Regions from separate parts of the Pseudoalteromonas sp. M58 genome, predicted to be linked through region 2. Evidence: predicted binding sites of a transcription regulator. Region 2 holds the regulator's gene; the other holds the start of a gene.
The links. The regulator sigma-54, encoded in region 2, starts transcription at its own class of promoters, with help from an activator protein. The targets are predictions, from matches to a motif close to GTTGGCACGNNNNTNGNNT.
Positions count from the first base shown of each region.

Region 1: the regulator sigma-54 is predicted to act here: its motif matches at 7,953-7,971, upstream of hmpA (NO-inducible flavohemoprotein).

Region 1 covers NZ_CP152390.1:3,160,922-3,172,812, reverse strand. The annotation lists gene leuB (3-isopropylmalate dehydrogenase) at 1-311, shown strand, start outside; gene leuC (3-isopropylmalate dehydratase large subunit) at 368-1,768, shown strand; gene leuD (3-isopropylmalate dehydratase small subunit) at 1,768-2,367, shown strand; gene AAGD16_RS14625 (hypothetical protein) at 2,419-2,712, opposite strand; gene AAGD16_RS14620 (hypothetical protein) at 3,098-3,694, shown strand; gene AAGD16_RS14615 (hypothetical protein) at 3,769-4,149, opposite strand; gene AAGD16_RS14610 (TerB family tellurite resistance protein) at 4,245-4,688, shown strand; gene AAGD16_RS14605 (NADPH-dependent FMN reductase) at 4,696-5,262, opposite strand; gene AAGD16_RS14600 (LysR family transcriptional regulator) at 5,379-6,275, shown strand; gene norR (nitric oxide reductase transcriptional regulator NorR) at 6,281-7,846, opposite strand; gene hmpA (NO-inducible flavohemoprotein) at 8,012-9,193, shown strand; gene AAGD16_RS14585 (endonuclease) at 9,233-9,886, opposite strand; gene AAGD16_RS14580 (hypothetical protein) at 10,139-10,519, shown strand; gene AAGD16_RS14575 (PaaI family thioesterase) at 10,549-10,992, opposite strand; gene lexA (transcriptional repressor LexA) at 11,191-11,808, shown strand.
Region 2 covers NZ_CP152390.1:420,103-431,993, reverse strand. The annotation lists gene AAGD16_RS02000 (KpsF/GutQ family sugar-phosphate isomerase) at 1-196, shown strand, start outside; gene kdsC (3-deoxy-manno-octulosonate-8-phosphatase KdsC) at 197-748, shown strand; gene lptC (LPS export ABC transporter periplasmic protein LptC) at 745-1,299, shown strand; gene lptA (lipopolysaccharide transport periplasmic protein LptA) at 1,289-1,828, shown strand; gene lptB (LPS export ABC transporter ATP-binding protein) at 1,825-2,550, shown strand; gene AAGD16_RS01975 (RNA polymerase factor sigma-54) at 2,620-4,119, shown strand; gene hpf (ribosome hibernation promoting factor) at 4,146-4,433, shown strand; gene ptsN (PTS IIA-like nitrogen regulatory protein PtsN) at 4,438-4,890, shown strand; gene rapZ (RNase adapter RapZ) at 4,910-5,752, shown strand; gene AAGD16_RS01955 (HPr family phosphocarrier protein) at 5,772-6,044, shown strand; gene mgtE (magnesium transporter) at 6,184-7,542, shown strand; gene AAGD16_RS01945 (YgiQ family radical SAM protein) at 7,630-9,813, opposite strand; gene AAGD16_RS01940 (SRPBCC family protein) at 10,103-10,651, shown strand; gene AAGD16_RS01935 (TIGR03899 family protein) at 10,620-11,501, shown strand; gene AAGD16_RS01930 (TIGR04219 family outer membrane beta-barrel protein) at 11,585-11,891, opposite strand, start outside.

The DNA of each region.
Region 1 (11,891 bases), 610 kb from region 2:
AGTGCGCCATGATCACTGGTTCGATGGGTCTATTACCGTCGGCAAGTTTGAATCAATCAGGCTTTGGCTTGTATGAACCCGCGGGTGGTTCAGCGCCTGATATCGCCGGAAAAGGGGTGGCAAACCCAATCGCACAAATTTTAAGTGCCGCCTTAATGCTACGTTACTCATTAGGCCAAGACGAAGCGGCTCGTACGATTGAAAAAGCAGTCGCAGAGGCGGTTGAAGCTGGTGTGGGAACGCCGGATATTTATCCGCAGGGCGGCTATACCACCACCGATGTAGCAGCGGCCATCGTTTCACGCATTTAATTATTAAAGCCACAACACCGTCAGGCTGTGGCTCAATCAGATCAGGGAGTTAGCAAGTGGCCCAAACCTTATACAATAAAATTTGGCAAGCACACACCGTTGCCAGCATTAATGAGCAAACCGATTTACTTTATATTGACCGTCATTTAGTACACGAAGTGACGTCACCACAAGCATTTGCCGGCTTACGTGAAAAAAATCGTAAAGTGCGTTGTCCAGAAAAAACCATTGCCACCATGGATCATAATGTTTCAACTAAAAGTCGTTCACTGGATGCAGCCAGCGAAGTCTCTAAAAATCAATTAATGGCACTGGATGCAAACTGTAAAGAATTTGGCATTTTGCTGTACGACTTAAATTCAGTAAACCAAGGCATAGTGCATGTTATTGGCCCTGAGCAGGGGATTACTTTACCAGGTACCACTATAGTCTGCGGCGATAGTCATACTTCAACGCATGGTGCGTTTGGTGCCTTGGCACATGGTATTGGTACCTCAGAGGTTGAGCATGTATTAGCTACGCAAACACTACAGCAAAAAAAGGCGAAGTCGTTAAAAATTCAAATTAACGGTGTATTACGCCCTACAGTAACAGCTAAAGATTTAATTATGGCGGTTATTGGTAAGCTAGGCACTGCTGGTGGCACTGGCTATGTGGCTGAATTTTGTGGTGAAGGCATAGAAGCTCTATCAATGGAAGCCCGTATGACATTGTGTAACATGAGCATTGAAATGGGTGCCAAGGCAGGTTTAATTGCCCCAGATAAAATCACTTACGAGTACTTAAAAGGCCGCCCGTTTGCACCCAAAGGTGCTGATTTTGATGCCGCTGTTGCCTACTGGGAAACTTTAAAAACGGATGATGGTGCTCATTTTGATTTAGAAGTAGAGTTAGATGCAGGCAGTATTCAACCGCAAGTTACTTGGGGGACTAATCCAGAGCAAGTGATTGGCGTTGATGAATGTATTCCAGATCCAGATAAAGAAACCGATTTAATTAAAGCCGATGCAATTCGCAGTGCGCTTAAATACATGGGCTTAAAAGCGGGCGATAAACTATCAAGCGCCAAAGTAGACACGGTATTTATTGGCTCATGCACCAACAGCCGCATTGAAGATTTACGCGCTGCAGCAAAAATTGTTGAAGGTAAACAGGTTTTAGCTGGTATTGAAGCGCTGATTGTTCCAGGCTCAGGCTTAGTTAAGCAGCAAGCTGAAGATGAAGGCTTAGCCGATATTTTTAAAGCTGCAGGGTTTGAGTGGCGCGAGCCGGGTTGTTCGATGTGTTTAGCTATGAACGATGACCGTTTAGGAGCTGGTAAACGCTGTGCTTCCACCTCGAATCGTAATTTTGAAGGTCGCCAAGGTCGCGGCGGGCGTACACACTTAGTGAGCCCTGCAATGGCGGCAGCAGCTGCAATACATGGTCACTTTGTTGATATTAGAGGAGAAGCTTAATGAGCATCTATTTTAGCGGCTTAATGGCCCCACTTGATAAAAACAACGTCGATACCGACCAAATTATTCCTAAGCAGTTTTTAACCTCAACAAGCCGTGATGGTTTTGATGCAGCACTGTTTTACGATTGGCGTTATTTAGATAATGGCGAGCCAAACCCTGAATTTATTTTAAACCGTCCTTGTTACCAAGGCGCGCAAATATTATTAACCCGCGATAATTTTGGCTGTGGCTCATCACGCGAGCACGCACCATGGGCATTAAAGCAATATGGGTTTGAAGTGATTTTAGCTGAAAGCTTTGCTGATATTTTCTTTAATAACTGTGGTAACAATCAAATGCTTGCTATTGCATTGCCAGCGCAAACGCTGGAAGAGTTATTTGTGTTAAGTGAGCAGCACGACGATATTCACATTGATGTGGATCTTGAAAACCAAGTGCTTACCAGCAATAAGTTTGCGCCAATTCGCTTTGATATTCGCAAAGACGTAAAAGAGCGTTTATTAAGTGGCTTAGATTTTATTGGTGTAACCGAAACCCTCAATCCGCAAATTGATGCGTTTGAAAAGCAGTTAGCCGCAGAAAGACCGTGGCAGTAACCTTTTACATATGAAACTGGAGCGCAACTTAGGTTGCGCTTTTTTAATCGCTTATATTAAAAAACCACGCAATAAGCTTGCTAATGTAATCATTGCCATTAGTAATAAATTGAGAGTTTTAAATTTCTGGTAGCGGACTACCTTTGGGTCGTTGATAGTCGAAAAAAAACCATCTTTAAATGACTCAGCAAGATTGGCATAGGGTGTCCCATCTAATGAATTTTGTGATAATTTTTTCCATTGTTCTGGGTGCTGCTCAGCAAGGTGTTGATATATGTGCAGAGTGTAGCGATTTTGAATAATTAATAGTAATACGATGATTATTAAGCCGATATATTTTTCCATTTAAATATGTGCTCCGCGCTAAAACTGGCTTTACGTTTATACCAATCCGCAATAATACTCAATCATTTTGCGGGGCTAAACGTGTCGCTATCTGTGTTAAAAAATTCTCATTTAGAACAACTAAATAGCGAATTTCTTGCCTAGCTATCAACCCGTTTTTCCTGCCTCAAAATAGACCGCTTAATTAAGCGAGTTGGTATTAGTTATTTCTCCTTTATCAAACAACGATATTTAATTTCTCATTTTCTTTCAAGCGATATTTTTTTACCAATTAATTAAAGCAAAGCTCCATTGTTCTGTTAATTTTTATTGCTGTTCATCGTGATTATTTTCTTTGTGTTTGCTTAAACGCTAAGCTGATTTTTTACATGTTTAGGGACACATTATGAAATTATTAACAGCTGCAGCGTTTATGCTGGCATCAACCGCTGCATTAGCTCGCCCAGCACCTTTAGTATCAATTCCAAGTCATGATAGCTTTTTCAATAGTATTGCTGCTCACTGCGGTAAAGCTTTCGAGGGTAAAGTAACGGTTGATAATGCAACAGGGCCGAGTTCATTTGCCGATAAAAAGTTAATTATGCATGTGCGTAAGTGTAATGACCGTGAGTTACAGGTGCCGTTTCATGTCGGTGATGATGCTTCACGTACGTGGATCATTACTAAAACAGGTAGTGGTTTGAGCCTAAAGCACGATCATCGCCATAAAGATGGCAGCGATGATGTGTCTACTATGTATGGCGGTCATACTGTGGATGCGGGTTTTGCTAATATGCAGTCATTCCCTGCAGATCAGTATTCAAAAGAGTTATTTGTTAGCCAAGGCATACCGCAATCGGTAGGCAATACATGGCAAATGTATATTTACCCTGAACAGTTCACTTATCGACTTATTCGCCAAGGTCGCGAATTCCGTGTTGATTTTGATTTAACTAAACCTATCACACCACCGGCTGCGCCGTGGGGATATGGCGTTAACTAACTTAGTTCAGGTTAACTACAGTAAAACCACAGGCTATTTTAATACTCAGTGGTTTTACTGAAAATAACGAGGTGTTATTTTTTTGAGGTTTTTTCTGCAGGCATTTCACACTGCACAAATACACTGAGCGGTGGCTGATAAGCACGCGGTTTAGTTGGAAAGCGTTGGTACTCCTGTACGCCCTCGGTCACTTTTAACATAAAAGGATTATCGTGACATAAACGATTTGCGTGGCGCAACAAAAACACACTTTGGTTTCTAAAATGTGGGTAGTCGTCAGACTGTATTTCTAAGTGGTAATTGTTAGTGTCTATTTGAGTTTGCTTATAATGCACCTTTTCATCAAAATCATAAAGTCGCTGCATTTCACTTTGCTCTGCCGACACACTCAAACACCCCGTTAATAAACAGCAGCTAATGATTCCATGTATGTAATGATTGGCTTTTATACTCATAAACCTTTAACTCCATCTTGATTTTGGGTAGTGTGATCAGCATATCTATTAAACCCGTTATAATATAAGTCTAACACCCAAAAAGGGGAAATGTGATGTTCAAGCAAATTAAACAGCTTTTTTCGAGTATTGATCAGCAAGATTATGATATTGAACAACATGATTTAAAAACAGCGGTTGCCGCATTATTAATTGAGGTAATGCGAGCGGATAACGATTTACAGGCTGATGAGCAACATACGCTAAGTCTAACATTAAAAAAATATTTTGATTTAACGGATGAAGCAGTAGATGAGTTAACCGAGCAAGCAAGTGCAAGCTTAGATGACGCCATTGATTATTTTCAATTTTCTAAGCAAATTAACAATCAATGTAGTGCACAGCAACGCATTGATATAGTTGAATTACTTTGGCGTTTAGCGTACTCCGATGGAGAACTTGATCCACAAGAAGAATACGTTATTCGTCGTGTTGCTAATTTATTGTATGTTACCCATGAAGACTTTATTGCTGCAAAGCTTGCAGCAACAAAGTTATAGTGGCTGCTTATTTAAGCTTACTTGCTACGCTAACTAACTGCTGTGCAAGACCAGCCACTTTTTCAGCGGTAGCGGGGTCGCTAATTCGACCGTTGTCATCTAATAAAGTATGAATAGCCGGTACTGCCAGTTGGTTCGCTAATACTAAGCTGCCAATGCCTGATAATATATCACGCACATGATTTAAGCCCCGTAAACCGCCCAACCCACCTGGTGAGGCTGCATATAACGCGGTTACTTTATTTGCAAATGCAGGCTCTGCGCCTTGTTCGGTGCGCGATACCCAATCAATAGCATTTTTTAACACGGCGGTAATAGAGCCATTATATTCTGGGCTGGCCAGCAAAATGCCATCGGCTGCGCGAAGTTTGTCTTTAAGTTGTTGTACACCGGCTGGTGTGCCTTGTGCCTCGAGATCTTCATCAAACATAGGAATGGCTAAGTCTGCGAGTTTAATCACTTCTACTTCAGCGCCACTTTCTAAAGCAAAGCGTGCCGCTTCGTTAATGAGTTTTTGATGAAAGCTATCTTTACGTAAGCTACCTGCTAGGGCAATAATTTTTGGTGTTGTCATGAGCTGCTCCTGATAATGAGTTTGTATAATGTGACTTTAACAAATAATCACTTGCAGAAAAGCCAAATAAACGCAAAACTTGTGTGCGTATATGCACAGATTAAAGAGTAGTTATCATGGCAATTCAATTTAATGATTGGCAAGACCTGAAGGTTGCTTACGAGGTAGCGCGCTTAGGTACTTTAACTGCCGCGGCCGAAGTGTTAGATGTTCACCATAGTACGGTGCTCAGGCGAATAAATAACTTAGAAAAAAGCTTAAATGCGCGACTATTTCATCGCCATGCTCGCGGCTACAAAGTCACAGAAATTGGCGCTAAGTTATTTACCACAGCACAAGCGATTAATGGTGAACTAGAGCGCCTACATAATGACATTATTGCTGCAGATAGCACCTTGCAAGGTAGCTTGTTACTCACCACAGTTAGTGGCTTTATTGATGTATTAAGTGAGGTGTGTGAGCAGTTTCAAACCTTGCATCCGCAAGTGCAATTACAAGTGATTATGGATCAAAAACGCTTACGTTTAGATCATGGCCAAGCACATATCGCAGTAAGAGCTGGACCCAGACCGGATGAGGGTGATTATATTGCTCAGCATTTAGCGGCGCTCTCGTCAGGATTTTATGCATCAAAGCATTACATTAGCCGTTATGGGTTGCCACAAACATTAGCGCAACTATCGCTGCATAGCTTTGTGTCAGGTGTAGCAGGGTATAATGCCAAAGTGCCTTACTTTGCATGGGTTGATGAAAATATTCCCCCGTCGCAAGTTAAGCTAAGAGTGTCAGAAACCTCAGAAGCGACCCGCGCCATAGTTAAAGGACTCGGTATTGGCGGATTACAGCATGATGTTGCAGCGCAATACTCTGATTTAGTCCCTGTACTGCCTAATGAATTGAGTTGGCCAACCGATTTGTGGCTGGTTACGCATCATTTAGTGCATCGAACGGCAAAAGTTCAAGCGTTTAGTCAGCTATTAAAAAATTATTTTAGGCAGCGAAAGTTAAGTTAAAAAGGCTACAACGATTTTTTTATTGAAACACCTAAGCGCTTGGCTAGCCGCGTTAAGTTAGCGCGGTCCACCTGTAAACTACGCGCTGTGCTTGCCCAGTTATAATTATGTTGTTTAAGTTGCTGTATTATAAGTTGCTGAGTATAGGTATCTATGGCTTGCTTTAACGAAATGTTGTTTGCTAAAGGTGGGATTACAAGCTGGTTTGAGTGTTCAAGAGCTAAGGTGTTAACAGCGCTTAAATTTAGCTCACAATGCGCAGGTTCAATAGTAATAATTGGTTGCTGCCACTGATGTTGCTTAGCCTTTAATGCAGCCCGATTAATCACATGCTCAAGCTCCCTCACATTGCCTGGCCAGTCATATTTTTTAAGCAGCAGTTGCGTTTCAATACTGAGTTTTAGCTGTTTAATAGCGAGCTTGCGGGCTGTTTTTTCTGCAAAATAACCGGCTAATAAAATAACATCTTCATCACGGGCTTTCAATGGAGCGACTGTGAGTGGATAAACACTTAATCGATGGTACAAATCGGCGCGAAACCGTCCTTGTGTTACTTCGTGTTTTAGGTCGCGATTGGTTGCTGCAATCACTCTAACATCGACATATTTAAGTTCATCTTCGCCAACGGTTTGTACTTCGCCACTTTGCAGTACGCGTAATAATTTACTTTGCATAGCCAGAGGCAGCTCGCCGATTTCATCTAAAAATAAGGTGCCGCCATCGGCTAACTGAAATTTACCTTGGCGGGCATTTTGGGCGCCGGTAAAAGCGCCTTTTGCATGGCCAAAAAATTCACTTTCTGCGAGGTTTTCAGGCAGTGATGCACAATTTAAATGAATTAATGGCTGATCTTTACGTGCGGAGTGTAAGTGAATATTACGTGCCACCAACTCTTTGCCGACCCCAGTATCACCTAAAATAAGGACACTAAAGTTTGATGCCGCAACCAGTTTTATCTCATTTTTAAGCGTTTGTATTGTAGAGCTTTGGCCAATAATTTCACCACCATCACGTTTGAGCGCCTCACGGTTTAACGCTTGTACTAATTCACTAGAGTGCTGCGCATGTTGTTTGTAATGGGCAAGCTCTAGGGCTGTTTTAAAGTGCGCACTGCACAAGGTTTGTAAGGTGTTGAGTGTATCAGTGGTAATACCGTAAAACGCATTGGCGTTAAGGCTATCAAAGGTCAGAATGCCAAGTAGTGCGTTTTTATCATAAAGGGGTAACCCTAAGCAGGCATGCACTGGAATATCACCGGTTTTAGCCAGTAGTAGCCCGTCGTATGGATCAGGTAGTGGACAGTCATGTGCAAATTGCAGAGCCAAACGACTACTGCAGATGGCTTTAAGGCGAGGATGCTCCGCAATATCAAAACGTCGTCCTAGGCTATCGGGCATAAGACCTTTAATGGCTAAGGGTTTTAATTGCTCACCTTGGCGAATTAATAATGCACTGGCATCGCTGGGAATAACACGTTCAACCGTGGCTAAAAGTTGCTCAAAACTGTGAGCATGTAACGTACTTTGCGCAAGTTCTAATGCAACTTGCGTCAGGTTGAATTGTTGGTTCATGTCAAAATGACCTGTTAGTGTATTTTTACAGGTTTTATAGTAGGTCATAAAGACTCATCTTGTAAAGTGAGTTAATTTAACCTTTTGAATATTATAGGTTTAATTAGTTGGCACGCTCTGTGTAATGCTAAATGCAAGCAGTTAGTTAGTACATAGGAAATAAACATGTTATCCGATAAAACCATACAAATAGTTAAAAGCACGGTGCCATTGCTTGCAGAGGCAGGTACGGTCGTAACCGATCATTTTTACAAGCGCATGTTTAGTCATAACCCCGAACTTAAACATATTTTTAATATGACTAATCAAGAAACGGGTCGTCAGCAATTTGCATTATTTAATGCGTTGGCTGCGTACGCGCAAAATATTGATAATTTAGCCGTGTTAAAAGAGGCGCTAGCGCGAATTAATCATAAGCATACCAGCTTAAATATTTTACCTGAGCATTATCCTATTGTGGGCGCACATTTAATTGGTACGTTAAAAGAGCTTATTCCTGAGCAGTTTACTGCCGATGTTGAATATGCGTGGCGCGAAGCCTACGGTGTACTTGCTGATATTTGTATTACCGAAGAAGCGGCATTGTATGCGCACAGTAAAAACAACCATGGTGGCTGGGCAGGCACGCGCCAGTTTGAAATTACTGATAAACATGTTGAATCTGAATTCGTAACTAGTTTTACGCTGACACCTGTGGATGGTAAAGCAGTTATTACCTACAAGCCAGGACAGTACATTGGCATTAAAGTTAAGCCTGAGGGCGCAGAATATGAAGAGATCCGCCAGTATTCTATTTCGCAAAAGAGCAATGCTAAAAACTATCGTATTAGCGTTAAAAAAGAGTGCCTACCAAAGCCTGGCGTGGTGTCTAATTATTTACACTCACTAGAGCAAGGCGCACGAGTAGAGTTATACCCGCCAGCGGGAGATTTTATTTTAAAAAATGAGACAACTCCAGTGGTACTTATTTCAGCAGGTGTTGGCCAAACCCCGATGATGGCAATGCTGCAAACGCTACTTAGTGGTGATAAAAATCAAGCGATTAGTTATTTGCACGCGTGTGAAAATAGCCGCGAATTTTCATTTAAAGGGTATTTAGCGCAGCAAACGGCAATGCATCCACAGCTAAAAACATTTACTTGGTTTAATCAAGGTGGCGAGGAGTGTGATTTCACTGGGCTAATGGATTTAACGGTGCTTGAGGCATCATTACCTATTAGCGAAGGGGCATTTTATTTGTGTGGACCAGCATCATTTATGGCTAACGTAAAAGGCCAGCTACTTGATTTAGGTGTGCAAAGCTCAAACATTCACTACGAAATATTTGGACCACACCAAGCGTTATAGGTTAATTAAAAGCGTGTGTTACACGCTTTTAATTTAAACTTACAGCTTTTTACTATTTGTGTTAGCAGCATAAGCTTGTTGTTGCCAAGCATTAAATAGCTTTTGTTGTTTAGCTGAAATTTTTAAACCATACGTTTTTTGCATGTAAGCGTACGCATCGGCAATGCGTTTACGTGCATGAACAGGCGGTTCAACAACACGTTGTTTAAAATTAACTTTAACCTCACAGCGACCATATTGCGTCGCGTTTTGGGCTAACATACCAAAGCGATAGTTTGAGCGATCGGCGTTAATTTCACCAATTGCAGGGGCTAAATTGTTTATATCGGCTTCCATCATGCGAAACTTAGCGCTAACTTTGCGGCAGTTTTTACGCCCACCATCTTGCCAACATTGTAACTGGTGACCAAATTCCCATGCAGGGACAATATGTTCCCATTCAATTCGCAATGCACGTTGATTTACTTTGCCTGAGCGGGTTAGTGTGTTGCGAGGCACGTAGCCACAATGGGTAGGATCGGGTACTAACTTTTTGCCTTGTTTTTTTATATCGCAACCACAATAAATACTTTTAGCGTTTTCGGGAAGGGTATTAATTAAGTGCTTTTTGGCACTCGAAAACCGCGTAAATTGTTCGCCCATTGCTGAAAAACAAGCACAGCAAGCCAACAAAGCTAAAATAAACCGAATCATATCCATCACATACGTGAACTACAGGAGCGGCTAGTTTAAGGCCTAGAATAAAAAAGTAAACTGCCACCGGCATGCTTTAATTTTAATTTGCGTATTTTGTAGAGGGCGTTTTTGAGGAGTAAATAGTGGGCAATATTCAGAGGCTAACGCTAAAAATGCGTTAATGAGGTGATTCCTGCGTTGTTGATTTGGTATAACGGTAAAACTGCGTTAAAGTTTGCAATGAAATTAATAGAGGGTAAAAACGAGATAATGTCGGAAATTCAATTTTTAAATGTAGATCTAGAGCTTGAGTCAAAGCAAGATATTAGCGTATTAGTTGCTGATTTAAAAAAGGTCGCAACTATTTTACATTATGATAAAGACGAATACCGTCAACTTGCTCGCATAGAGGTTGCAGGTGAAATAACCACGCCAGATAAAGCGATTAATCACTTGTGTGAGTTAATCGAGTCGTGTTCACGCAATGCATTAAAGCAATGGTTGAGTTGCTCACGCAGAACCTTCGATATGGGGTTTGAGTCTGGCACTTCGCCAAAATGCTTTAACCAAGCCTTACATGCAGATACCTTGTTACGTATATCTGCAATTGGTGCAGGCGTAGAAATTACTATTTACCCTCTCGAAAAGTAATTTAATTTCAACCTTGGTTAATTGACTTACTAGCCTTTTCGCTCAACTACGGCTGCGGTCATCCGTGATACGCAGCAAAGCTCATTGCGGCTATTGGTTATTTTAATATCCCAAACCGAGCTGCGTTTGCCGATATGATAAGCTCTCGCTGTGGCCGTTAATGTGCCATTGCGTGATGCCTTTAAATGACTTGCACTGATCTCTTGGCCAACACAATAAAACCGATTGAAATCAACTACAAAATTAGCGGCATAACTTGCTACTGTTTCAGCAAGCACCACATTTGCACCACCATGAACGATACCCATAGGGTTATGATGCTCTGGAATTGCCGGCATAGTTGCCACTAAGTAGTCATCACCAATTTCACTGATCTCTATTCCCATGGTTTTCATGAGTGTCCCTTGGCCTGTAATACCTTGATCTAATTGCTTACAAAACTCTAATGTAATCGGTTGATGCCAAATACTCATGCTAGCTCCTTGGATAAGTAATTGAGAATTAAAATTTATTAATATGATAATGCGTTGCTAATAATTACATTTATCACCCTGCTTTTAAAGTAGGTTATTGTTTGATGATAACGGCATATAAGGCATTAATTTATATTTGCGATTTTTAAATAACTGTATATACTCACAGTTAATTGTACTGTATGGAAAACCAGTTGTATGCGACCATTAACGAAACGCCAAGCGCAAATACTCGAACTCATTAAAGTGTTTATTAAAGACACTGGTATGCCTCCTACACGTGCCGAAATTGCACAAACACTGGGTTTTAAAAGTGCGAATGCTGCAGAAGAACACTTAAAAGCACTGGCCAAAAAAGGTGTGATTAAAATGAAGCCAGGCGCGAGTCGGGGCATTCAGCTTGTTGAAGAAGAGGAGCCAGAGCAGTTAGGCTTACCTTTAATTGGCAGGGTGGCTGCCGGTGAGCCTATATTGGCGCAACAGCATGTAGAAAGCCACTGTAAAATTGACCCTTTAATGTTTAAACCTGCGGCCGATTTTTTATTGCGTGTTAACGGTATGAGTATGAAAGACATTGGTATTATGGATGGTGATTTACTTGCTGTGCATAAAACCCAAGTTGCCGAAAATGGACAAGTTATTGTTGCCCGTGTTGACGACGATGTAACCGTGAAGCGTTTAGAAAAAGCGGGCAGAAAAGTACTCTTACATGCTGAAAATGATGAGTTTTCAGCTATTGAGGTCGATTTAGAAAATGAGTCGTTCAATATTGAAGGCTTAGCGGTAGGTGTTATTCGTAACGCTGACTGGATGTAGTATTAAAGCATAATTTAGCGCTTAATAGTGATTAGGCGCTGGGTTTGTTAGCAGCACAATGTCTAACTTATCAAATGTATGAC
Region 2 (11,891 bases):
TATTGACATTCATAGCACTGAAATTAATGTTGTGATGACCAAGTCGTGTACTACAGCCACCCAAGAGATGCTCGCGGCTGAAGCGTTAAATATTATGGAACAAAAACGTATTAATGGTTTAATTGTAATTAATGAGCATAATCAACCGATTGGCGCACTAAATATGCAAGACTTACTTAAAGCGGGAGTGCTATAAATGCAATTTGAAGATCTCTATCAACCGCTAAGTGATGATGCAAAGGCGCGCGCAAAAAAAGTAAAGCTATTAATTTGTGATATTGATGGTGTATTTTCTGATGGCCGTATTTACCTTGGAAACCAAGGTGAAGAACTCAAAGCATTTAACACCAAAGACGGATTTGGTATCAAAGCCCTGATTAACAGCGGTTTTGAAGTCGCCGTAATCACTGGGCGCCATTCTCATATAGTGCAGCAACGTATGAGCAGTTTAACCGTACAACATATATATCAAGGCCAAGAAGACAAGCTTATAGCCTATCAAGAATTAAAACAAAAATTAGCGCTTAGCGATGAGCAAATTGCTTATATAGGTGATGATGGCCCAGACATGCCAGTAATGGAGCAAGTCGGTTTTGCGGTTGCCGTAAACGATGCTCATCCACTTATTAAACGTTTATCACATTATGTAACCCAACTGCCCGGCGGTTTTGGTGCGGTAAGAGAGCTGACAGACTTACTTATGCTCGAAAATAACAAGCCACTAACTAGCCAAGGAACGAGTTCATGAATGTAGCGCGCATTATACTGAGCGTTTTATTCATAAGCTGTATGGTTTGGCTCTGGTATCCTTATTTTACTAAGGTTGATATTACTGCAAGCGAAGAAACACAAGTTATTGCTAAGCCTGATTATACCGCTATTGAGCTAAAACAAACGGCTTATAATGAACAAGGTAAAGTGAGCCATAAGGTAACTGCGGTAAAAATGGAGTTGTATCAACAACTCGGTTTTACCTTTTTTGAAAAGCCTATATTCACTTTATACAACGAGCAGCAAACATGGCGTATTAACGCCGATGAAGCCACCCTCTACGACGACCGTCAACTGGTGTTAGAGGGTAATGTAACCGCTCAAAACTTAGTAGATAACGCCATGATCGATACGATCAACGCCCAGACCATCAATGTTGATATAAAACTATTAACCATGCAATCACAGCAGCCTGTCGTTATTACAGGACCTAATTTAAAAATCACAGGTAAAGGCCTTGAGGCCGATTTAAAAACCGAGGTGATTAAACTTATTAACCATACGCGAACCCTATATTATGACCAATAACCTATTTAAAATTTTAATTTTTCCCTCACTATTAATTGCTTTTAACAGTAATGGCGCTGAACCTGCTGAAGCCCCCGCTGCTAATCAAATTTCAATTAGTGCAGATAAGCAAGAAGGTCAATTAAAAGAAAACGTAGGCATTTTTGAGAAAAATGTTGAAATTATTCATGGTAATCGCCGTATCACAGCTGACCGTTTAGAAGTGCATAAACGCGATGAGCTAGGCGATAACAAACAGTTATTAATTGCCACAGGCAGCCCTGCATATTTTGAAGAAACCCAAGCTGATGGCACCATAATGAGCGCCAGTGCTAATGAAGTGCGTTACGATGTGTCGCTGCGTTTTTTAACCTTAATCGGCGATGCAAGCATTGCTCAAGCAGGTCAACAAATAACAGCTAAAAGTATCACTTACGATATCGAGCAGCAGTTAATTAGCGCAGAAAAAGACGAAAACTCAACAGACCGTGTACACACTATTTTAGTGCCTGTTGAAAATAAAAAAGAAGATGATAAAGGCCAACCATGAGCACATTAAAAGCAGAGCTATTAGCTAAAAGCTATAAAGGTCGTGAAGTTGTAAAAAACGTTGGCCTAGAGGTTGAAGCTGGCAGTATTGTGGGGTTACTTGGCCCTAATGGTGCAGGTAAAACCACCACCTTTTATATGATTGTAGGCCTTGTCCCTAGCGATAAAGGCAAAATATCAATTGATGATAAAGATATTACTTTATTACCGATGCACAGCCGAGCGCGTTTAGGGATTGGTTATTTACCGCAAGAGTCGTCTATTTTTAGAAAGCTGACTGTTTATCAAAACTTAATGGCTATCTTAGAAACACGTAAAGAATTAAATAAACAACAACGCGAAGATACCTTAAATAATTTACTTGATGAATTTAGCATTCAGCATATCCGCGATAGTCAAGGTATGGCTTTATCAGGTGGTGAACGTCGCCGCGTTGAAATTGCTCGCGCGTTAGCAGCAAACCCTAAATTTATCCTTTTAGACGAACCCTTTGCGGGGGTTGATCCTATCTCAGTATTAGATATTAAAAAGATTATAGAGCATCTTAAAAACCGAGGAATTGGCGTACTTATCACAGATCACAACGTACGCGAAACTCTTGATGTTTGTGAAAAAGCCTACATAGTTTCTCATGGAGAGTTAATTGCATCAGGCACTCCAGAATATGTATTAAACGATAAAACAGTACGCGATGTTTATTTAGGCGAGCAGTTCAAGCTCTAATATGTGTGTTATTACACTAAGCATCTGCTAATATTAATTATAATAATTTAAAAGGATTGTTAGAGATACATGAGGCAATCATTACAGCTGCGCATGGGCCAGCAACTTACAATGACTCCACAGTTGCAACAAGCAATTCGCTTATTGCAACTCAGTACATTGGATCTCCAGCAAGAAATTCAAGAAGCGCTCGATAGCAACCCCTTGCTTGAAGTTGAAGAACACGATTACAGCGAAGACACTGCAGGTAAAAACGAACAAAAAGCCGATAACGATGACATAACGCTAAGTGCCTCAGCTGACGATAAACCTAGCGAGTATGAGCAAGATAGCGGCGAAGCAATGACCAAAGACACTATTAGCGATGATATGGCTATGGATGTTACTTGGGATGAATATATGAGCGCTGCGCCTGCCTCTTCATCGGGCCCAATGCCAGAAGATGAATCTATTTATCAAGGCTCTTCGACTGAAACGCTGCATGAGTATTTAATGTGGCAACTTCAACTGACGCCGTTTAGTCCTACCGATGAAGCGATAGCTATTGCAATTGTAGAAGCTGTAGACGACTCAGGGATTCTAACCCTTAGCTGTGAAGAAATATTAGAAAGCTTTAACCAAGAAAACGACGGCGAAGATGAAGTTGAACTTGACGAAATAGAAGCGGTACTAAAGCGTATTCAACTATTTGATCCAGTGGGAATAGCCGCGCGTAGTTTACAAGAGTGCTTGTGTATTCAGCTAAATCAATTTGATAAAGACACACCTTTTTTAAACGAAACAAAAATGATCTTAACCGATCATATTGATTTACTTGCTGCACGTGACTATCGCACGTTAATGAAAAAAACAAAGCTTAAAGAAGATGAGCTAAAAGAAATCATGACGTTGATTCATACGCTCAGCCCAAAACCGGCAGACACTATTGTCAGAGAAGAGTCTGAATACGTTATTCCTGATGTGTCGGTTAAAAAAGTTAAAGGTCGTTGGGTAGTTGAATTAAACCCAGATAGCATGCCTAAGATCAGAGTAAATAGCCAATATGCAGCTATGTCGCGTACGGTTAAATCAAGTGGTGATAGCCAGTTTATTCGCTCGCACTTACAAGAGGCTAAATGGTTTATAAAAAGCTTAGAAAGTAGAAATGACACGCTACTTAAAGTAACCAACTGTATTGTGCAGCAGCAACAGGCCTTTTTTGAACACGGTCCTGAGGCTATGAAGCCTATGGTGCTTAACGATGTGGCTGAAATGGTGGAAATGCATGAGTCGACTATATCGCGTGTTACTACGCAAAAATACATGCATACACCACGTGGCATTTTTGAGCTTAAATATTTCTTTTCAAGCCATGTAAGTACTGAAAATGGTGGCGAATGTTCATCAACAGCAATACGTGCATTAATTAAAAAATTAATCGCTGCAGAAAACTCAGCTAAACCATTGAGTGATAGTAAAATTGCAGATATATTGGCAGAGCAAGGAATTAAAGTAGCGAGGAGAACCATTGCAAAATATCGCGAATCTCTAGCTATTCCCCCGTCTAATCAACGTAAAAGTTTGATTTAAGGCGTACAACAAAGAGGAAAATGTTTATGCAACTGAATTTAACTGGTCGCCATGTAGATATTACCGACTCGCTTAGAGACTACGTAAATAGTAAATTTTCGAAGTTACAGAGGCACACTGATCACATAACGAATGTGCACGTTATTCTCGATGTAGAAAAACTAAACCAAAAAGCTGAAGCAACCGTTCATGTTAGTGGCGCTGAGATTTTTGCCTCTACTGAGCATCAAGATATGTATGCCGCTATAGACTCGCTCATTGACAAGCTAGATCGTCAAGTAATTAAACACAAAGAGAAACTTGCTCGACACTAACACTATGAAACTAAGCTCACTTATCTGTCAGGACTGCAGTAAAGCTGCGGTCCTTTTTAATAGTAAAAAAAGAATTTTAGAATTTATCAGTGAATTGGCTCACAATAAGCTGCCCTATTTAACACAACAAGATATTCTTAATGCATTAACTGCAAGAGAAAAGCTAGGAAGTACAGGCATTGGTCGAGGCATTGCTATTCCACATGGTCGCATGAGTGGTGCTCAAGAGCCCCTAGCTTTGATTTTAGTGAGCGAAACAGCTATTAATTTTGATGCGATTGATAACCGACCGGTTGACATTTTTGTCGCGTTAATTGTTCCCGATGGCGATAATCAGCAGCATTTGAAGACGCTAGCCACGATTGCTGATAAGCTCAATGATAAAGAATTTTGTAAACAGTTACGCGCCGCCAAATCGGATAGCGAACTGTATCAGGTTATCGTCAGTCAATCGTAGTAATAAAGAAAGGTGATAAATGGAATTAATAATTATAAGCGGTCGTTCAGGGTCAGGTAAATCTGTGGCGTTACGCGTTGTGGAAGACTTAGGTTATTATTGTGTAGACAATATTCCTCTTAATTTATTACCATCATTAGTGCGCAGTGTTTCCGACAGTTATAATAAAATTGCCGTGAGTGTTGATGTACGTAACCTACCTAAAGAGCAACAGCAGTTTAATGAAATCATTGAATATTTACCTGGTTTTACTAAACCAACGGTATTTTATTTAGACAGTGACGATCAAACATTAATAAAACGTTTTTCAGAAACGCGACGTCTCCACCCTTTATCTATTGATTCTTTGCCGCTTGATTTAGCCATAAAAAAAGAAAAACAACTACTTGATGTATTGATTAACCGTGCTGATTATATGATTGATACCACAGATTTAAGTGTGCATCAGCTTGCTGAGTCTATTCGTGAAAAAATACTCGGAAAAAAAGATAAACAACTGATCATTACCTTTGAGTCATTTGGTTTTAAACACGGCATCCCTAAAGAAGCAGATTACGTATTTGATGCCCGCTTTTTACCAAACCCACATTGGGAGCCTGAGCTTAAGCCACTTACAGGGCTGGACCAACCAGTAAAAGACTACCTAGCAAGTCACAGTATAGTGCAAAAATTTACATGGCAAATTCAAACATTTGTGCAAACATGGCTGCCGCATTTAGAACGAAATAACCGCAGCTACTTAACCATTGCAATTGGCTGTACCGGTGGGCAACACCGCTCTGTTTATTTAGCGCAAACCATTGGCGAAAGCTTTGCAATGAGCCATCCTAATGTAAAAATTCGCCACCGAGAACAAGAATAATACCGAGTGAGAACATGCAATGCGCTTAGAAAATACATTTTTAATAAAAAACAAATTAGGATTACACGCTAGAGCGGCGACAGTATTAGCTCAGCTTTCTGTGCAATTTGATGCCACAATCACTTTATTTCAAGATGACAAACAAGCCGCTGGCGATAGCGTGCTGGCACTTATGTTACTCGAAAGCAGCCAAGGCAAAGAAGTTAAGGTGGTATGCGAAGGCCCCGACGCTGAGCCTGCACTTAGCGCAATAGGTGAGCTCATCGACCAACGATTTAATGAGCAAGAATAAAAAAGTTCATTATTAACTCATCATCCTAAGCTTAGGTTAATAGTGGTTGAGGTAGTTTGCTCACATAAAGTAAGATAAACTAAAATTGAATAGCATTTATACCCTTCCAGCATGTAATACAATTTAATTAAGGACGCCAATGCCTGAAGCTTTAGAACAAGATATTCCACTACAACAACTAAAACAGGTGACTAAGTCACTAAATAGTGGTCAATTTGTTCAAGTTAGACGCATGCTGGCAAAGACGGCGCCTTGTGATACCGCACTTCTTTTAGAATCATCCCCGCATAAAATTCGCCGTATGCTCTGGCAGCTTGTTGATCCTGATGTACAAGGTGATGTGCTTGAAGAGCTGTCTGAAGATGTACGTTTGGGCATTATTGCGCAAATGGCACCCGAGCACATTGCTGCCGCAACCGAAGACATGGGCCATGATGACTTAGGGGAAGTACTACGTAGCCTACCTGACACCGTTTATAAAGACGTTGTTAGCGCTATGGATATTCAAGATAGAGAACGTGCAACGCAGGCTTTATCGTATCAAGAGCGCTCTGCTGGCGCATTGATGAATATAGATACCGTTACTATTCGCCCCGATGTGACTCTAGATGTGGTACTGCGTTATATTCGCTTACGCGGCGAATTACCTGAGGGTACAGATGACTTATATGTGGTTGATGAAAATAACTGCTTTTTAGGCGCCCTATCGCTGAGTACTTTATTAACTAATCCCCCTGAAAAAATTGTTCATGAGTTAATGGATGAAGACTGTGAGTCTATTCCTATTTCAATGGATGAGAGCGAAGTTGCACAATTGTTTGAGCGTCATAACTGGATATCGGCACCGGTTGTTGATGACAACGCACACTTGCTTGGGCGGATCACCATTGATGATATCGTTGATGTTATTCGTGAAGACGCTGAGCACAGTTTACTGGGTTTAGCGGGTTTAGATGATGAAGAAGATACCTTTGCACCTGTGTTGAAAAGCTCTAAAAAGCGCTCAATTTGGCTGGGTGTAAACTTACTAACTGCATTGCTGGCTGCAATTGTGGCGAGCTTTTTTGAAAACACCTTAGCTATATTACCAATTCTTGCTGTGCTCAATGGCATTGTCCCGTCAATGGGTGGGGTTGCAGGCAGCCAAACCTTAACTTTGGTTATTCGCGGTATCGCGGTGGGTCATATCAACCAAACTAACCAACGTTTTTTATTATTAAAAGAACTCGCTATCGGTGCGATTAACGGTATGGTTTGGTCTATCCTAATTGCCGGTGTTGTTGCGCTTTGGCAATGGGATTTCAAACTCGGTGGTGTTTTAGCGTTTGCTATGTTTATGAATTTAGTTGCAGCAGGTATTGCGGGTGCTAGTATCCCACTATTGCTTAAAAAAATGAAAATAGATCCAGCACTTGCAGGCAGTGTGGTACTAACCACGGTAACTGATATTGTTGGTATATTTGCCTTCTTAGGTACTGCGACTTGGTTATTGATTTAATCTTTTTATAAACGTTTTTAAACAAAAACACCGCATCAATACGCGGTGTTTTTGTTTAAGCCGATAGTTACTTTACATAAGTTAAGGCTACTTAGCGCGCTGGCGATTACCACCTACCTTAGGTTTAGTGTTGGCTTTTTTAAACTGGCTAAAGCCAGTATGACGAGTAAGCGCAGGACGACCGCCCTTGTTACCTTTTCCGCCTTTGGTTTGTCTTTCATCTCGTCCTTCTTCAGGGACTAAACAGTTAGGTCCTTTACCAATAAGCTTGGCTTTGCCCATGTTACGCAGGGCTTCGCGGACCATTGGCCAACCGGCAGGATCGTGATAGCGTAAAATTGCTTTATGCAAACGACGTTGACGCGCTCCCTTAGGCACAGCAACTTGCTCAGTATTATTTTTAATATTACGAAGCGAGTTCATTTCTGTGTGGTAAATGGTGGTTGCGTTGGCCATCGGTGATGGATAAAAATTTTGTACCTGATCAAGCTTAAAATCATTCGATTTCAACCATAAAGCCATGTTTACCATGTCTTCATCTTTAGTCCCCGGGTGAGCAGAAATAAAGTATGGAATTAAATACTGCTTTTTACCCGCTTCTTTTGAGTACTTATCAAATAACGCTTTAAATTCATCATAGGCGCCCATACCTGGTTTCATCATTTTTGATAATGGGCCATCTTCTGTGTGTTCAGGTGCTATTTTTAAATATCCACCAACATGATGGGTTACTAGCTCTTTAACGTAACGAGGATCACGTACTGCAAGGTCATAACGCACGCCCGAAGCAATTAAGATCTTTTTGATCCCTTTAACCTCACGCGCCTTTTTATATAAGTCGATAGTGGGTGTGTGATCGGTATCCATATGCTTACAAATATCAGGATACACACACGACAAGCGACGGCACGTACTCTCTGCTTTTTTACTGGTACAACGCAGTTTGTACATATTTGCAGTTGGCCCACCTAAATCAGAGATAACCCCAGTAAAGCCCGGCACTTTATCTCTAATTTGTTCAATTTCTTCGATAATCGATTCTTGAGAACGGCTTTGTATTATGCGCCCCTCATGCTCGGTAATAGAACAAAACGAACAGCCGCCAAAACAGCCGCGCATAATATTTACCGACGTTTTAATCATATCGTAAGCAGGGATTTTATTATCGCCATAACTTGGATGTGGAATACGCTGGTAAGGTAAACCAAACACGTCATCCATTTCCTGAGTTTCAAGCGGATAAGCCGGCGGATTCACCCAAATAGAACGATCGCCATGACGCTGAAATAACGCCCTTGCACAACCTGGGTTGGTTTCTTGATGTAAAATACGTGATGCATGGGCATACAAAGGCTTATTAACGCTAACCTGCTCAAATGCCGGCAGTTTAACGTAAGTTTTTTCCCACGGCTTAGGACGAGCAGGCTGGATGGTAATTGGTTTTGCAGCTTCTGCTTGTAAATCGATGCCGGCTTGCTTAAATTCTGATTTAGCACAACCCACATCATCCGCCCCATAAGGATTAGGAATAGGGTCTATTTTACCAATTTTATCAATGGCTGTTGAATCACTGCCGCGCCAACCGGGTAAAGGCTCTTTACGAATAACCGCCGTGCCTCTCACATCTTGTATGGTATCCATGGTTTCACCCGCAGCGATACGGTGCGCTACTTCAACCAATGGACGTTCGGCATTACCATAAATTAAAATATCACCCTTAGCGTCAAACAATACACTACGGCGTACTTTTTCTTGCCAGTAATCATAATGAGCAATACGGCGCAGGCTAGCTTCAATGCCCCCTAACACTAATGGCACATCTTTGTAGGCTTCACGACAGCGTTGTGAATAAATGATCACTGCGCGATCTGGGCGTTTACCGCCGACATTTCCTGGTGTGTATGCGTCATCATGGCGCATTCGTTTTTCAGCGGTGTAACGATTGATCATCGAGTCCATATTACCGGCTGTAATACCAAAAAATAAGTTAGGCTTACCCAATGCCATAAACGCATCTTTAGAGTTCCAATCTGGTTGAGCAATAATGCCCACTCTAAAACCTTGCGCTTCTAGCACTCGGCCAATTACGGCCATCCCAAAACTAGGATGGTCTACATAAGCATCACCGCTAATAATAATAATATCGCAGCTATCCCAGCCAAGCGCGTCCATTTCTTCGCGTGTTGTTGGTAAAAATGGAGCTGTGCCATAACACTCAGCCCAATACTTGGGGTATGAGAATAAGGCGCGTTCAGCTTTTAATGTGCTCATAAAATTGGCCGTTCAATAACAAAAGGCGCGAATTATACCCTATCGACATCCCCGTTGATATAGCACAAAATGAAAGCGCTGATTAAAAATTGTTTACCTTTATTGCATTACTAAAACTAATAAATCATCTAAACTTATTACGGCTAATGTCTGCTTTTGGAATAATACAAGGTAGATAAAATAGATCAAAAGCAACCGCGACTTCGTTAAACTATTAAATAATTAATAATTGATAGACGCTGTAAATTAAAATAGATGAGGAATACCTATTAAACTACTTAAAAAAATAATGCAGTTTTCAATCATTTTACTCCTGGTTTTTGTTGTCGTTGGATTATTGTTACCACAAAATTATCATGTGCAAAAAAGTATAAAGATTAACGCACGCGCTCCCGTAATAAAGTCATTAGTTGAGGACTTTACCCAGTGGTATAAATGGTCACCCTGGCAACAAATAGACCCTAATATTAAGTTTAATATTGGAGAACCGAGCTCTGGCGCAGGAGCCTACCAATCTTGGGAAGGTAAATGGGGCAAAGGCGAAATGACAATATCGTCATTAAGCGATAATGAAGTTGTATTTAGTGTGTTATTTAATCAAGAGCATATTATCACTAGCAAATTGCTATTTAGCCCGCACACAAAAACCGTCACGTGGCATATAGAAGGACAAGCAACGATGCCGCTTATTTCTGGGTACGTTGCTATATTTGCTGAAAATATATTAGGTAATATAGTGACCCTAGGGCTAAATAACTTAAAAACGGTCGCTCAACTCAGTGATGCACAAGCAATAATGGAAAGCCATGACAGTCAAAACCGCACAAGCCAGGATTAAACTTGCCAATATTATTGAGTCACTGCTAGGTTACTCGGTCACAAAAGTGAGTAATACGCCTGCCATTGATGAAAAAACCTATAATCCTCAAGGTAAAGCCAAATCGCTTTATAGTATTAATAGCGAGCATTCAATTTTAGCGCGTGCTCAAAAAAGACAAGACTTACTACTGATTAAACAGCAACAAAATATTGAGACTATTTTAGCCTTAGCAATGGAGTTTTGTCCTGATGTTGCTTGCGCCAAACAGCCCGATGCTGATTGGGTAGAGCACTTTATAGCCTTATGTGAAGATACCTCAAATCAATCTATGCAAGTGTTGTGGGCAAAAATTTTTACTGGCGAAACCATTAGCCCAGGTACTTTTTCTATTAAAAGTTTACAAACACTCAAGCACATGACCCAGCGCGAAGCCGATTCATTAAGAAAGTGCGTGTCTATTTCTGGGTATAACGAAAAGGATAGCAGCCACCTAATATTCTTGGGGTATTACAAAAAACCCTCGTTATTTGATTTACTAGGTAAAGGCAATAAAGTGTCATTAAGCATAGGTAAAAGCGGCGTGAGCTTTCCAGACGTACTAACTTTAATGGATTTAAACTTGCTGTATCGTAAAGAAATAGAGTCAGCGGCATTAAAAGTAGGACAAGAGTTCACCCTATCCTTTTTATCACAAAAACTAACCTTAAAAGCAAAAAGTAACGATTTGGTGCTTAGCTATTATAAGTTTACTCAAACAGGTGATGAACTATTTAGATTAATGAACTACCCAATTAACAAGGTGTACAAACAGTTAATTGGTTCAGCATTTGAAGGGGAGTTTGAATTAGTTTGGCATTCTTTAAAATAGCAAACAGAGATGACTAATAATAAAAGCGTGTGTTAGCTTTTAAAAATAAGAGCCACACAAGGTGGCTCAAAATAAAACTTTAATTAAAAGTGAACCTGAATACCGGCAAACGGCCCCGATGCATCAATATCAGTATTAATATCATCGACATCATCAAGTTCTAAAACCATAGAGCGGTAGCCCGCTTTAACCGCAACATCAACTGCTAGGTTATCAATAAATTCCCAAGCAATACCCATTTGGTAATCTTGTACTTTACTGTCATCGATGGCTAAAAAGCTGCCTTCAGCAAAAACACTTAAACCACTAAATGGTAAACCCGCTTCAAAACGTCCATATACTAACGGCACAACACCAGAGAACTCTTCGATTTCAGTAAAGTTAGCGCCA